DNA from 4 places in the Lysinibacillus sp. Ag94 genome. Region 1 is predicted to be linked to each of the others. Evidence: riboswitches for the same ligand, from Rfam matches in the RefSeq annotation. Region 1 holds a riboswitch; each other region holds the start of a gene.

Region 1 (3,140 bases):
TAGAGGAACTGAATTTTGCACAAAATCTTGTATATAACGAAACAGGTATTTCGTATATTTACACAAATAATGAGCTACATGCCATCCCAGCAGACTCAACATTCGGTATTCCTATGAGCTTACAATCTCTTGAGGAAAGCACGCTTGTATCAGAGGAAGGTAAAAAAGAAGCGTTAAAGGATTTAACAATGCCGAATGAAAGGTTTACAAAGGAAAGCTCGATTGGGGAATTTTTAACGTATTATTTAGGTGAAGAGCTTGTTCAAAACCAAATAGCACCGGTACTTGCAGGTGTATATTCTGGAGATTTAAATCAACTTTCAATTGCTTCTACTTTACCGTATTTAATCGATTACAAAAACGATTACGGTAGTATTATTAAAGGTTTCGATGCAAACAGAGAACAATTTGTGAAAGCCGCCAATAAAAAATTTATTTCATTTAAAAATGGTTTATCGTCACTAATTGATCGACTTGAAGAAACATTAACAGATGTAGAAATTATAAAAGGGATTGCTACTACTAGTGTTAAAAAGCAGGAGAATCTATACGCAGTTACGTTAGCAAACGGTAAAATGATTGAAGCAAATCATGTTGTATTGGCACTGCCAAATGAAGCGGTACAAAGCTTATTACAGGATGACTCTTTGAACGGCTATTTTGAACAATTTAATACTGCATCCGCCATTACGATTTATTTAGGATTTGATGTTCCTGATAATAGATTACCTGCAGATGGAACAGGCTATATTGTGTCACATAATTCGGATGTTATCTGTAATGCAGCAACGTGGACAAGCCGCAAGTGGAAACACACTTCAGCAGAAGGAAAATTACTTGTACGACTTTTTTATAAGAGCATTAACCCTGAGTATGAGAAATTGCGTATGATGTCAGATGAAGAATTAGCGGTTGTAGCTCTAGAGGACGTAAGAAAAAGCTTAGGGATTGAAGAAAAACCAACTGTTATTAACGTGACGAAATGGATCGACCAGATGCCGAAGTACGACTTGGCACATCGTGAAGCGTTGCAAGGTCTCTTACAAGAGCTCGAGAAAAACTATCCAAATTTATCAATAGCAGGATGCTCTTATTTTGGAGTAGGCATAGGTGCGTGTATTCAAAATGGTAAAAAAATTGGTGAGGAACTTGTAGAAAAACTATTGTAATTGTTTAATATAAATCAAAATTTTATGAATTTCGTAAAAATTATCCTTTGTTCAGTGAAATAGTCTTGACTCAATCGTTCGTAAACGATATGATTCTTTTAATTATTTAAAAAATTCATACTAAATTCTTATCAAGAGAAGCAGAGGGACTGGCCCTATGAAGCTTCAGCAACCAACTTATTGTCAGGTGCTAAATCCAGAAGACCGTGTGTCGAAGATGAGAAGGAAAACAATTACGAAACGTAAAAGCCTTCTTTTTTTGTGAAAGAAGGCTTTTTTATTTTAACTTTTTTTCGGCTGATGTCCAAACATCAGTCGAAATAGAGGAACTCGGTCTAAGAACGCCACGTCCTGTGGCAACGACTGAGTGACCAACTTCGTGTTGACCTAAAGCCTTCGGCGGATGTCACGGAATCGGCAAGGAGTTCTCAGCGGCTAGTAGTAGGCTAACTAACCTGCAGCCTAAGCCCAAAGCCGATTCAGAACGAATTATGCCGAGGCATAATGATAGAAAAAGAAAGAGAGGTTAGTTTTATGGGATTGCTTGAAAGGTTAAAAACGCATGTTCTTACAGCAGATGGTGCAATTGGTACAGTTTTATACGGCTATGGCTTGGAGTACTGTCATGAGGAAATGAATGTACAGAGACCGGAATTAATTGAAAAGATTCATAGAGAATATATAGCTGCTGGTGCCGATATTATTCAGACGAACACTTACGGAGCTAATGCCATAAAATTAGCCCGCTATGGATTAGAATCTCGTGTACAGCAATATAATGAAGCTGCTATAACGATTGCAAAACGTGCAGCAGCGGATGGTGGGCAATTTGTTTTGGGTACTATTGGGGGAATCCGTGGTATTCGAAAAAGTGATGCAACGTTAGAGGAAATCTTAGCAACTATAGATGAGCAGGCAACGGTTTTACTTGCAGGAAATCCAGATGGCCTTTTACTTGAAACCTATTATGATTTTGAAGAGCTAACAGCGACTTTATCAATGCTACGAGCTAAAACGACATTACCGATTATCGCTCAAGTTTCTATGCACGAACCCGGAGTATTACAAAATGGAATGAGCTTAAATCACGCCTTACATGAACTTGAAGCGTTAGGTGCTGATATCGTAGGTGTTAACTGTCGTTTAGGTCCTCACCATACTATCCAAGCTTTTGAAGGGGTAGAGCTTCCTGAGCAGGCATTTATGTCAGCGTATCCGAACGCCTCTCTTCTTGATTTAGAGGATGGGCGTGTCGTTTATGAGTCGGAGGCTGATTATTTTGGTCGAGCAGCTGTAGAGCTTCGTGATCAAGGGGTGCGTTTAATTGGTGGCTGTTGTGGTACGACACCAAAGCATATTGCTGCAGCGAAAAAGTACTTAGAAGAGTTATCCCCGGTTGAAGAAAAGTATACAAAGCCAGAAAAAATAGAGATTGTGCGTGAGGCAGAGCCAGCAAATTATGAGCCATTACATGAAAAAGTAAAACGTGAACGCTCGGTTATTGTGGAGTTAGATACACCAAGACATTTAGAAATAGAAGGCTTTATTAAAGGGGCAAAGAAAATATATGAGGCGGGCGCGGATGTAGTCATGATGGCAGATAATTCACTTGCTTCTCCAAGGATTAGTAATGTCGCAATGGGTGCCTTACTGAAAGAAACGCACGGGGTACGCCCGTTAACCCATATAACATGCCGAGATCGAAATTTAATTGGTCTTCAATCACATTTAATGGGATTAAATGCACTAGGAATTCATGATGTTTTAGCGGTTACTGGAGATCCGACAAAGGTAGGCGATTTCCCAGGAGCAACTAGCGTTTACGACGTATCGTCAATGGAGCTAATCCAATTAATAAAACAGTTAAATGAAGGTGTTTCGTTCTCAGGGAAACCGCTTCGTAAAAAGGCAAATTTCTCTGTAGCGGCTGCATTTAATCCTAATGTCCGTGTACTAGAACGCGCTGTCTCT
Region 2 (3,140 bases), 1.7 Mb from region 1:
CAATGGAGGAAATACTTCACACGATGAAAGTAGTAGTAATAACTCTACTCAAAGTGATAGTAGTAGATATAGTGAAAATCCTTCACCGAGCAAAAGTGAGAACGCTTCAAGCAATACTACACAGAATGATAGCGATACTGGCAATACCCCAAACAGTGATAAAAATTAAATTTACAGTATAAAGGCATAAAAAATGATGACCCTCTCCAATCAAGGTCATCATTTTTAATTGCTATTAAATGGCATTAAATATGATATTCAATTTGATCGACGAAATCCCATTCGTATGGTGTTTCTTGGTAAACATAGTAGTTCAACCAATTGGAGAATAATAAATGTGTATGGGCACGCCACGTATTAATCGGTTCATTTGCGGGATTATCATGTGGGAAGTAATTCACTGGTACCTCAATATCTAATCCTTTCGCAACATCTCGACTATACTCATCAGCTAAAGTCGTTGCATCATATTCAAGATGGCCCGTAATCATAATGTTTTTATTATCTTTAGATTGCACAATAAAAACACCAGCATCTTCAGAATAAGAGAGTAAGCGTAAATCAGGATGGCTAAGTACTTCTTCAATTGATACAGATGTATATCGTGAATGTGGTGCCGTAAATGAATCACTAAAGCCTCGTACTAAATCCACTGTTAAATCCGTAATGACATGAGAATATACACCTGAGCATTTAGCAGGAAGTCCTATTTTACCGATACCGTAATGATGGTATAACGCCGCCTGTGCACCCCAACATATATGTAAAATCGATGTTACGTTTGTCTTAGACCAATCCATAATTTCTGAAATTTCCTGCCAGTAGTTCACTTCTTCAAATTCCATTTTTTCTACTGGTGCACCTGTAATAATCATACCATCATAACGGCGATGACGGATTTGATTGAAGGTCGTGTAAAATAACTGTAAATGTGATTTACTGACATTTTTCGATTCATGCGTAGCTGTATTTAAAAATGTAATATTTACTTGTAACGGTGTATTCCCCAATAATCGAAGTAATTGAAGCTCTGTTTTTTCCTTTTCTGGCATTAAGTTCAAAATTAATATATTTAACGGACGGATTTGTTGCGTCTTCGCTCTGTCCTCTTCCATTACGAAGATTTTTTCCTCACGTAAATGTTCTCCAGCTGGTAAGTTTTTCGGAATATTAATTGGCATCTTGCATTCCCCTCTCTTTTATTTCTTTTGTTACATTCAATGCACGGGCCCTGCGCAAAGTCAAATATCAAACGATGAAATTAAAAAATCCCCCTCATTCCATATGAGATAGAATGAGAAGGATTTTTCCACGTTCACTCTTATCTCTCAAAGGACAAATCCTTTGCTGGAATTAGCACCTTTCTAACTTTCGTTAGAGGTTGCTGAAGCGTCATCGGGCCAAATCCCTCAACTTCTCTTGATAAGATTATTTAATTAAAAAGAATTGTAACATGAACAATTAAGAATATCAATAATACATAGAATATTTTGTTATTAATCATGCATGTCATGATGTCATTTGTTTAACACTAAACTTGAATGTTTACATTCATTATTTGATGGTAAACATGTTGTACTTATGTTAACATATACCTTTAGTAACAGAGAGGAACGTGAATAGTTTGATTAAAATTGATTTTCCAAAACCAGATGTAGTAATTCGCCAACGCGAACAAGATTTAAAGCCAGGAGATGTACCAATCACACCATACCATGGTTTTATCGACTTCCATAAAATCACTCGTGAAAAGGGTGGTATTTTCTTATTCTACAATGAAGAGAACGAACTTTTATTTGTAGGTAAAGCACGTAAAATTCGTCAACGTATTAAAAAGCATTTTGAGGACAATGTGTCACCGATGAAAAATCATCGTGATGAAGTTTTCAAAATTGAAGTGTATGAAGTGGAAGATCCAATGGAACGTGAAATTTATGAAACGTACGCGATCAATTCATTCCGCGCTAAATACAATGTCGATAAAGTATTTTATTAATAATTAACGAAAAAAAGAATCTGCTCGCCTTATGAAATGTACATGGAGGCTTGCAGATTCTTTTTCAATATTTTCATTCTAAAAAAAATGCTTTACGTTCTTTCGTAATCCATTCCTCAAGCTCCGTATCATCGCGCTTTAAAAGGCGATTAATAAGCACGTCATGCCAGATATAATCCTCTAATAAATAAATATGAACAGGATCATTGGTAATAAAAGCGGTTTCATGATGTGCTGGAGAGTGACCATAAATCATATCTTGACCATCTACAGACAAAATAAACCAATGTGGCGTAGAAGTTTTTCTCGTATATTGTGTAGTTCGATGCTGGTCTAAGGGTGAAACATTTTCATCCACATTCAATGTAATACCATGAATCGGAATATGCTGTGCGACCTCTTGTATAGCTTCTCGTAATTCCCCATACATATCTTCCCACATCGATAATATAACTTTTTTCTCCGCTTTTTTTAATAATGACTGACAATAATTAACGATTGCCTCTTTTCCTTTTATCGTGACAACTTTATGCTCCGCTTCCTGCTCTTTTACTTCTAATTTTTCTAATTGATCACTAATCGATGTGAAATTCGATTGCCAACGTTGCTGAATTTGCTGTAAAAACACAGCGACAGGAATGGAAGAGTATATCGTTTGATCTGCCGTTTCTTCTTTTAGTACTAACCCTTTTTCAACAAGTACATCAAGTATGTCGTATATTCTTGCACGAGGGATACCGGAGTTTTTACTTACTTGATAGGCACTAACATGACTATTTTGTACGAGTGCAATATAGGCCTTCGCTTCATATTCTGTGAATCCTAGTTCTTTTAATTGCGCGATTAATTCAACCATTCGATCCCTCCATTTCCTTTATTATAAGTTAAGGCTATAAAGATAAGCCAATAAAAAATAATTCTTTACAGCAAAGTGAAATTTAGTTACTATTTCGGTAGTAACTATCGAAAGAGGTGTAAACATGCTATTTGAAGTAGATGTAAATGTAGTCATATTATTAATATCTTTTGGATTTTTAGCCGCCTTTGTGGATGCAGTCGTTGGGGGTGGAGGCTTAATTGCGTTACCTGCCCTTATGTTTGCTGGTTTAAATCCAGCAGCTGCAGTAGCCACTAATAAACTTGC
Region 3 (3,140 bases), 280 kb from region 1:
TGAATCACCATATGAAAAAGCATGGATGATCGTTGTAGAGCCTGCTGATGCTTCAGAAATTGACAAGCTTATGACAGCTGAGCAATACGAAGAAATGATTGCAGAATAAGACAAGCCTTTAGCTTCTTATAGCAGGTGCCTAAACATTAGCAACAAGAAGTTACAGCCTCCGGCGGATGTCACGGAATCGGAAAGGTGTGCTTAAAGGATGTTAGCCTAAGATCATCGCATGCATGCGATTATGGTTAACTGACCTGCATCGGTAAAAATACCACGTCCTTGTGGTTTTACCGAAATGAACGACATCGCGTCGGCCATCGTGTAGGCCTAAGCGCAAAGTCGATTTCGGACGCAATTATGCCGAGGCATAATTAATTAGAAAAACGTCGGAAACTACCGACGTTTTTTTATTATCCTCATGCATTCTCCCACTATTGTTGGTGAAGTAAATGCAAGTATATTTCTTTATTAATAGGTATCTAACTGTATCAACGATAAGGTTTATTGATATAATGAATTATAAGGGCTATGTCTAAATGGGGGTGGCGTGATGTTCGAGGGAAAATGCTTAATTGTAGAAGGCCGATCGGATAAACTTCAAATCGAACCTATTTTAAATGAAGACGTAAAAATACTTTGTACAAATGGTACAATTGGTGTGCATCAATTAGAAGAGCTACTCGATCCATATGAGGGTTGTGAGCTTTATACATTTTTTGATGCAGATACATCAGGTAATAAGCTACGGGCATTAATGGACAGACATTATCCAGAGGCTGAGCATTTACGAACGATGCCAACATATAAGGAAGTTGAGACAACTCCGAGGAAAGTGTTAGCGGCTATATTGCTTCGTGCACATTTCTCAATCCATAATGAGTATATTTTGTAAGGTTGCGTGAAAAAGATGGAAGAATGGTCAACAGAGCAGTGGAACGCGGCTATCCAGTCCGGTGAAAAAGCTGCCTTTTATTTATATACGCCAATGTGTGGAACGTGCGCAGTTGCATCGAAAATGATGATGGTAGTTGAACAATTGTTGCCACAACTACAGATTGGTAAAGCGAATATAAATTTTATAGAGCAAATAGCTTATGATAATAAAATCGAAAGTGTACCATGTTTACTCGTATATGAAGGCGGAGAAATGACAGCAAAGGTTTATGCCTTTCAATCTGTACCGTATTTATACGAATTGTTAAAAAATTAATTGACGGAATATTAATCGCGTGGTAAAGTAACAAATATATTAAAAAAACAATAAATATATCGAACTCTTATAAAGAGCGGCGGAGGGAAGTGCCCTATGAAGCCCGGCAACCATCACAAACGTGAAAAGGTGCCAAATCACCCAAAGATTTATCTTTGAAAGATGAGAGAACGGTTTAGCGTATAAGTTACGTGACCCCTTCTACTTGTCTATAAGTGAAGGGGTTTTTTTAATAGAGGAACTCAGTTCTAAGAATGTCATGTCCTGTGGCGATCAAGCGAAGCGACAGCAACACGGTTTTTATCTGTGCGAAAGCGAAGCGACAGCAACACGGTTTTTATCTGTGCGAAAGCGAAGCGACAGCAACAACAAAAAAACGACTGAGTGACCTTAACGAGGCATAATTGATATGAGAAAAGGAGAATTCGCTATGATTAATCTTCAAAATATTACGAAGAAATACAAAACTACGAATGGCGAATTAACAGCAGTTAAAGACGTCAACCTTTCTATTAAAAAAGGTGAAATTTTCGGCATTATCGGCTATAGTGGCGCTGGTAAAAGTACAATGATTCGCTTGTTAAATGGGTTAGAAAAGCCTACATCTGGTACGGTGACGGTTAACAATCAAGAGTTTTCATCCATAAAGGGGCAAAAGCTTAGGGATGCTAGACAAAAGGTAAGTATGATTTTCCAGCATTTCAATTTACTTTGGTCTAGAACTGTTGCAGAAAACATCGCTTTCCCACTCGAAATCGCAGGTGTGCCAAAGGCAAAACGTGAAGCACGTGTGAAAGAATTGATTACACTAGTTGGCTTGGATGGGCGCGAAAAAGCATATCCATCACAACTATCGGGGGGACAAAAACAACGGGTAGGTATCGCTCGTGCACTTGCTAATAATCCAGAGGTATTGTTATGTGATGAGGCAACATCCGCACTCGATCCAGAGACGACAGATGCTATTCTTGATCTACTTGTCGATATTAACGAACGATTAGGTTTAACGATTGTCTTAATCACACATGAGATGCACGTTATTCGTAAGATTTGTCATCGTGTAGCGGTTATGGAAGCTGGAGAAATTGTAGAACGTGGCGAAGTATTACAAGTATTCCAAGCTCCACAAGCTGCCATTACGAAAAAATTCGTTTCTCAAATTACAGATACGAAGGAAACACAGGAAACTGTGGCACAAATTAAAGCAAATTATCCTAATGGACAACTTGTTAAGCTAATCTTTGTAGGAGAAAAAACAGAGCAGCCTGTCATTTCACATCTTGTGAAACAGTTTGATGTAGAAGTAAGTATTGTACATGGTAATATTTCGCAAACGAAAAATGGAGCGTACGGTACACTTATTGTGCAAATTGATGGCTTAGGTGCCAATGTTGCTGCTGCACTTAGCTACTTAAATACAGTCGAAGTACAAACGGAGGTGATTGCAAATGCTAACTAGTCTTTTTCCGAATGTCGACTGGGAAAAAATGTGGGACGCTACGTATGAAACATTGTACATGACAACAATTTCTACGGTTATCACATTTATACTTGGATTAGTAATTGGAATCTTATTATTTTTATCAAGTCCCAACCAACTATGGGCCAATAAAATTGTGAATTTTTTAACAGGATCAATCGTTAATATTTTCCGTTCGATCCCATTTATCGTCTTGATTATTTTATTAATTCCATTTACGAAATTTTTACTCGGCACAATTCGTGGCGCAGATGCGGCTTTACCAGCATTAATTATTGGGGCTGCACCATTTTATGCTCGTATGGTATTAATTGCTTTACGCGAAATTGATAAAGGTGTTATTGAAGCGGCTCGTTCAATGGGTGCCAAAACGTCAACGATTATTTGGAAAGTATTAATTCCCGAATCGTTACCAGCGCTTATGTCTGGTCTTACTGTAACGGCTGTAGC
Region 4 (3,140 bases), 830 kb from region 1:
AAGTAATATTATGTGCATCATATCTTCAATAATTATTATATTCTGAAAAAGGTGGACGTGCATGGAATTCTCAAAAAAACTACAGCAACTCCCAACTCAATTTTTTGCAGCACTTGTACAAAAAGTAAACGCTGCTCTTGCTGAAGGACGTGATGTTATCAATCTTGGTCAAGGTAATCCAGATCAACCCACCCCTTTACACATTATTAAAGCATTACAGGAGGCGGCAGAAAATCCTCAAAATCATCAATACTCTCCATTTCGTGGCATAGCAGAATTACGCCAAGCAGCAGCAAGCTTCTACAAACGTGAATACAATGTGGACATTGACCCTGATACAGAGGTTGCTATTCTCGGAGGTACGAAAATTGGTCTTGTTGAGCTACCGTTAGCTGTTTTAAACCCCGGTGACACTATGCTATTACCTGACCCTGGATATCCAGATTACTTATCTGGTGTCGTATTAGGTGATGTTAATTTTGAAGTTATGCCTCTTTTCGCAGAAAATGATTTCCTGCCAGATTATACTGCTTTAGCCGATGAAGTAAAGGAAAAGGCGAAGTTGCTGTACTTGAATTACCCGAATAATCCAACTGGCGGTACTGCAACATTGGAATTTTTCGAGGAAACAGTACGCTTTGCAAAAAAGCATAATATTATCGTCGCACATGATTTTGCCTACGGAGCGATTGGATTTGACGGCCATAAACCTGTCAGCTTCCTGCAAGCTGATGGTGCTAAAGATGTCGGTATCGAAATGTATACATTATCCAAAACGTATAATATGGCAGGCTGGCGCATTGGTTTCGCGGTTGGTAACCCCGACATTATCGCAGCTATTAACCTTATGCAAGATCATCTATTTTGTAGTCAATTTCCTGCCGTACAACAAGCCGCAGCAGTTGCGCTTACTGCTTCCCAAAGTTGCGCGGATAAGCTAAGAGCGACCTATGAGCGTCGACGAAACGTCCTGATTGAAGAAGCTCAGCGAATTGGTTGGCAAGTTACAGCACCAAGAGGCTCTTTTTTTGCATGGCTCCCTGTTCCACTAGGTTTTACGAGTGAACAATTTGCCGATATATTGCTCGACAAAGCTGATATAGCAGTAGCTGCAGGCAATGGCTTCGGTCAATATGGTGAAGGCTTTGTACGAGTTGGTTTACTTGTTAGCGAAGACCGCTTACGTGAAGCGATCAGCAGAATTGAAAAATTAAACTTATTTAACCTGTGAACATTTCAATCAAAAACTGTTCCATTAGCTCAAACTTGCTATAGGGACAGTTTTTTCTCTCTTCTTTCGCGACTAAACATTAAAATAAAATGAAAAATTTTAAAAATTCAATTGACTTACTATATCCTATAATTTATATTAGTTCTATCGGATTTACAAAAAAATATTATAAATCTCTTATCAAGAGTAGCTGAGGGACTGGCCCTATGAAGCTCGGCAACCTCCTTTTTTAAGGAAGGTGCTAATTCCAGCAAACAATCATTGTTTGAAAGATAAGAGAGGACAATTTTTCATGAGCCTCTCTTAATTTTTAAGAGAGTTTTTTTATTTTTATTACCGATAAAACAACTTTGGAGGTATGTTTCATGAAAAAGAAAAACAAGATTTTATTAGGTTTAGCAAGTCTTACATTAGTAGCAGCATTAGTGGGCTGTGGTACTAAAGAAAATAGTAAGGATAGTCAAAGTAAGACTATTAATGAAAATAAGATTGTAGTAGGTGTAACTTCTGGTCCACACGAACAAATTGCAGAGGCTGCAGCAAAAGTTGCCAAAGAAAATGGCTTAGAGGTAGAACTAAAAACGTTTTCTGATTATGTTTTACCAAATACATCGTTAGCCGAGGGTGATCTTGATGTAAACAGCTATCAACACGAGCCTTTCCTCGATGCATTTAACAAAGATCACAAAACAGATTTAGTGCCAGTAGGAAAAACAATTTTAACTCCTATGGGCATATACTCCGAGAAATATAAATCATTGGATGAAGTTCCAGATGGTGCTACATTCGGATTACCGAATGATCCAACGAACGGGGCTCGTGCTCTATTTGTCCTTCAAGAGGCTGGCATCATTAAATTAAAAGACGGTGCAGACTTAACAGCATCTATTCGCGATGTGGAAGAAAACAAAAAGAATTTGAAATTCATTGAATTAGAGGCTGCACAAATTCCTAAACAGCTTAGTGAAGTAGATGTAGCTGCCATTAATACAAACTTCGCTCTTGATGCTGGCCTTAATCCTAAAAAAGACTCCATTCTTTTAGAATCTACGGACTCTCCATATGTGAACTACATTGTGGTGCGTGCTGAAAACGAAGATGACCCAACGATCAAAAAATTTGTTGAAGCTTATCAATCTGATGAGGTACGCAAATTTATTGAAGAAAAATTCCAAGGCTCCATAATTCCAAGCTGGTAAGTGACGATTAAGTATTTCAAGAATCTGCGAGACTCCTACAGGAAAGCTAGCAGATTCTTGCTTTATCGAAGGACTTAGAAAGGAGATATCACCTTATGATTCAACTAGAAAATATAACAAAAGAATTTAAAACTAAAAATGGTATCGTCAAAGCAGTAGATGGTATTAACCTGCATGTTAAAAAAGGTGAAATCCATGGGGTTATTGGCTACAGTGGTGCAGGAAAGAGTACCCTTATTCGCTGTGTGAATTTATTAGAACGTCCAACAACAGGAAAAGTATTCATCGATCATGTAGATATTACTTCCCTTTCTCTAAACGACCTTCGCAAAACTCGGCAAAAAATCGGGATGATCTTCCAGCATTTTAACCTTTTAAAAACAGCGACTGTTTACAACAATATCTCGATACCATTAAAGCTTCTTGGCTATAACGACTCTGAAGTAAAAAAACGCGTTGCAAAATATGCAGAAATTGTTGGTCTAACGGAGAAATTAGATAGCTATCCTAGCCAGCTTTCAGGTGGTCAAAAGCAACGTGTCGCTATTGCACGTGCCCTTGCCCAGGAGCCTGAGATTTTGCTTAGTGATGAAGCGACAAGTGCACTCGACCCCGAAACAACAGACGCCATTCTTGAGCTTCTCCTGAAAATTAATCGTGAGCTAGGTATCACTATTTTACTTATTACACATGAAATGAATGTTATTCAA

The links. Region 1 has a riboswitch for S-adenosylmethionine ahead of MY533_RS19485 (bifunctional homocysteine S-methyltransferase/methylenetetrahydrofolate reductase). Riboswitches for the same ligand answer to the same signal wherever they lie in the genome.
Region 2: linked by a shared signal. The riboswitch ahead of metA (homoserine O-acetyltransferase MetA) and the one ahead of MY533_RS19485 (bifunctional homocysteine S-methyltransferase/methylenetetrahydrofolate reductase) in region 1 are both predicted to bind S-adenosylmethionine.
Region 3: linked by a shared signal. The riboswitch ahead of MY533_RS18040 (methionine ABC transporter ATP-binding protein) and the one ahead of MY533_RS19485 (bifunctional homocysteine S-methyltransferase/methylenetetrahydrofolate reductase) in region 1 are both predicted to bind S-adenosylmethionine.
Region 4: linked by a shared signal. The riboswitch ahead of MY533_RS01510 (MetQ/NlpA family ABC transporter substrate-binding protein) and the one ahead of MY533_RS19485 (bifunctional homocysteine S-methyltransferase/methylenetetrahydrofolate reductase) in region 1 are both predicted to bind S-adenosylmethionine.

Annotation. Positions count from the first base shown of each region.
Region 1 is NZ_CP096780.1:4,132,877-4,136,016, reverse strand. Features, by position in the region: gene MY533_RS19490 (protoporphyrinogen oxidase) at 1-1,169, shown strand, start outside; SAM riboswitch class I at 1,295-1,393, shown strand; gene MY533_RS19485 (bifunctional homocysteine S-methyltransferase/methylenetetrahydrofolate reductase) at 1,704-3,140, shown strand, end outside.
Region 2 is NZ_CP096780.1:2,468,097-2,471,236, forward strand. Features, by position in the region: gene MY533_RS11370 (GerAB/ArcD/ProY family transporter) at 1-169, shown strand, start outside; gene metA (homoserine O-acetyltransferase MetA) at 246-1,181, opposite strand; SAM riboswitch class I at 1,319-1,429, opposite strand; gene MY533_RS11380 (nucleotide excision repair endonuclease) at 1,625-1,996, shown strand; gene MY533_RS11385 (TrmB family transcriptional regulator) at 2,070-2,852, opposite strand; gene MY533_RS11390 (TSUP family transporter) at 2,977-3,140, shown strand, end outside.
Region 3 is NZ_CP096780.1:3,847,918-3,851,057, reverse strand. Features, by position in the region: gene gcvH (glycine cleavage system protein GcvH) at 1-109, shown strand, start outside; gene MY533_RS18050 (toprim domain-containing protein) at 551-892, shown strand; gene MY533_RS18045 (thioredoxin family protein) at 908-1,210, shown strand; SAM riboswitch class I at 1,275-1,379, shown strand; gene MY533_RS18040 (methionine ABC transporter ATP-binding protein) at 1,641-2,669, shown strand; gene MY533_RS18035 (methionine ABC transporter permease) at 2,659-3,140, shown strand, end outside.
Region 4 is NZ_CP096780.1:332,543-335,682, reverse strand. Features, by position in the region: gene MY533_RS01515 (pyridoxal phosphate-dependent aminotransferase) at 62-1,231, shown strand; SAM riboswitch class I at 1,406-1,510, shown strand; gene MY533_RS01510 (MetQ/NlpA family ABC transporter substrate-binding protein) at 1,597-2,430, shown strand; gene MY533_RS01505 (methionine ABC transporter ATP-binding protein) at 2,526-3,140, shown strand, end outside.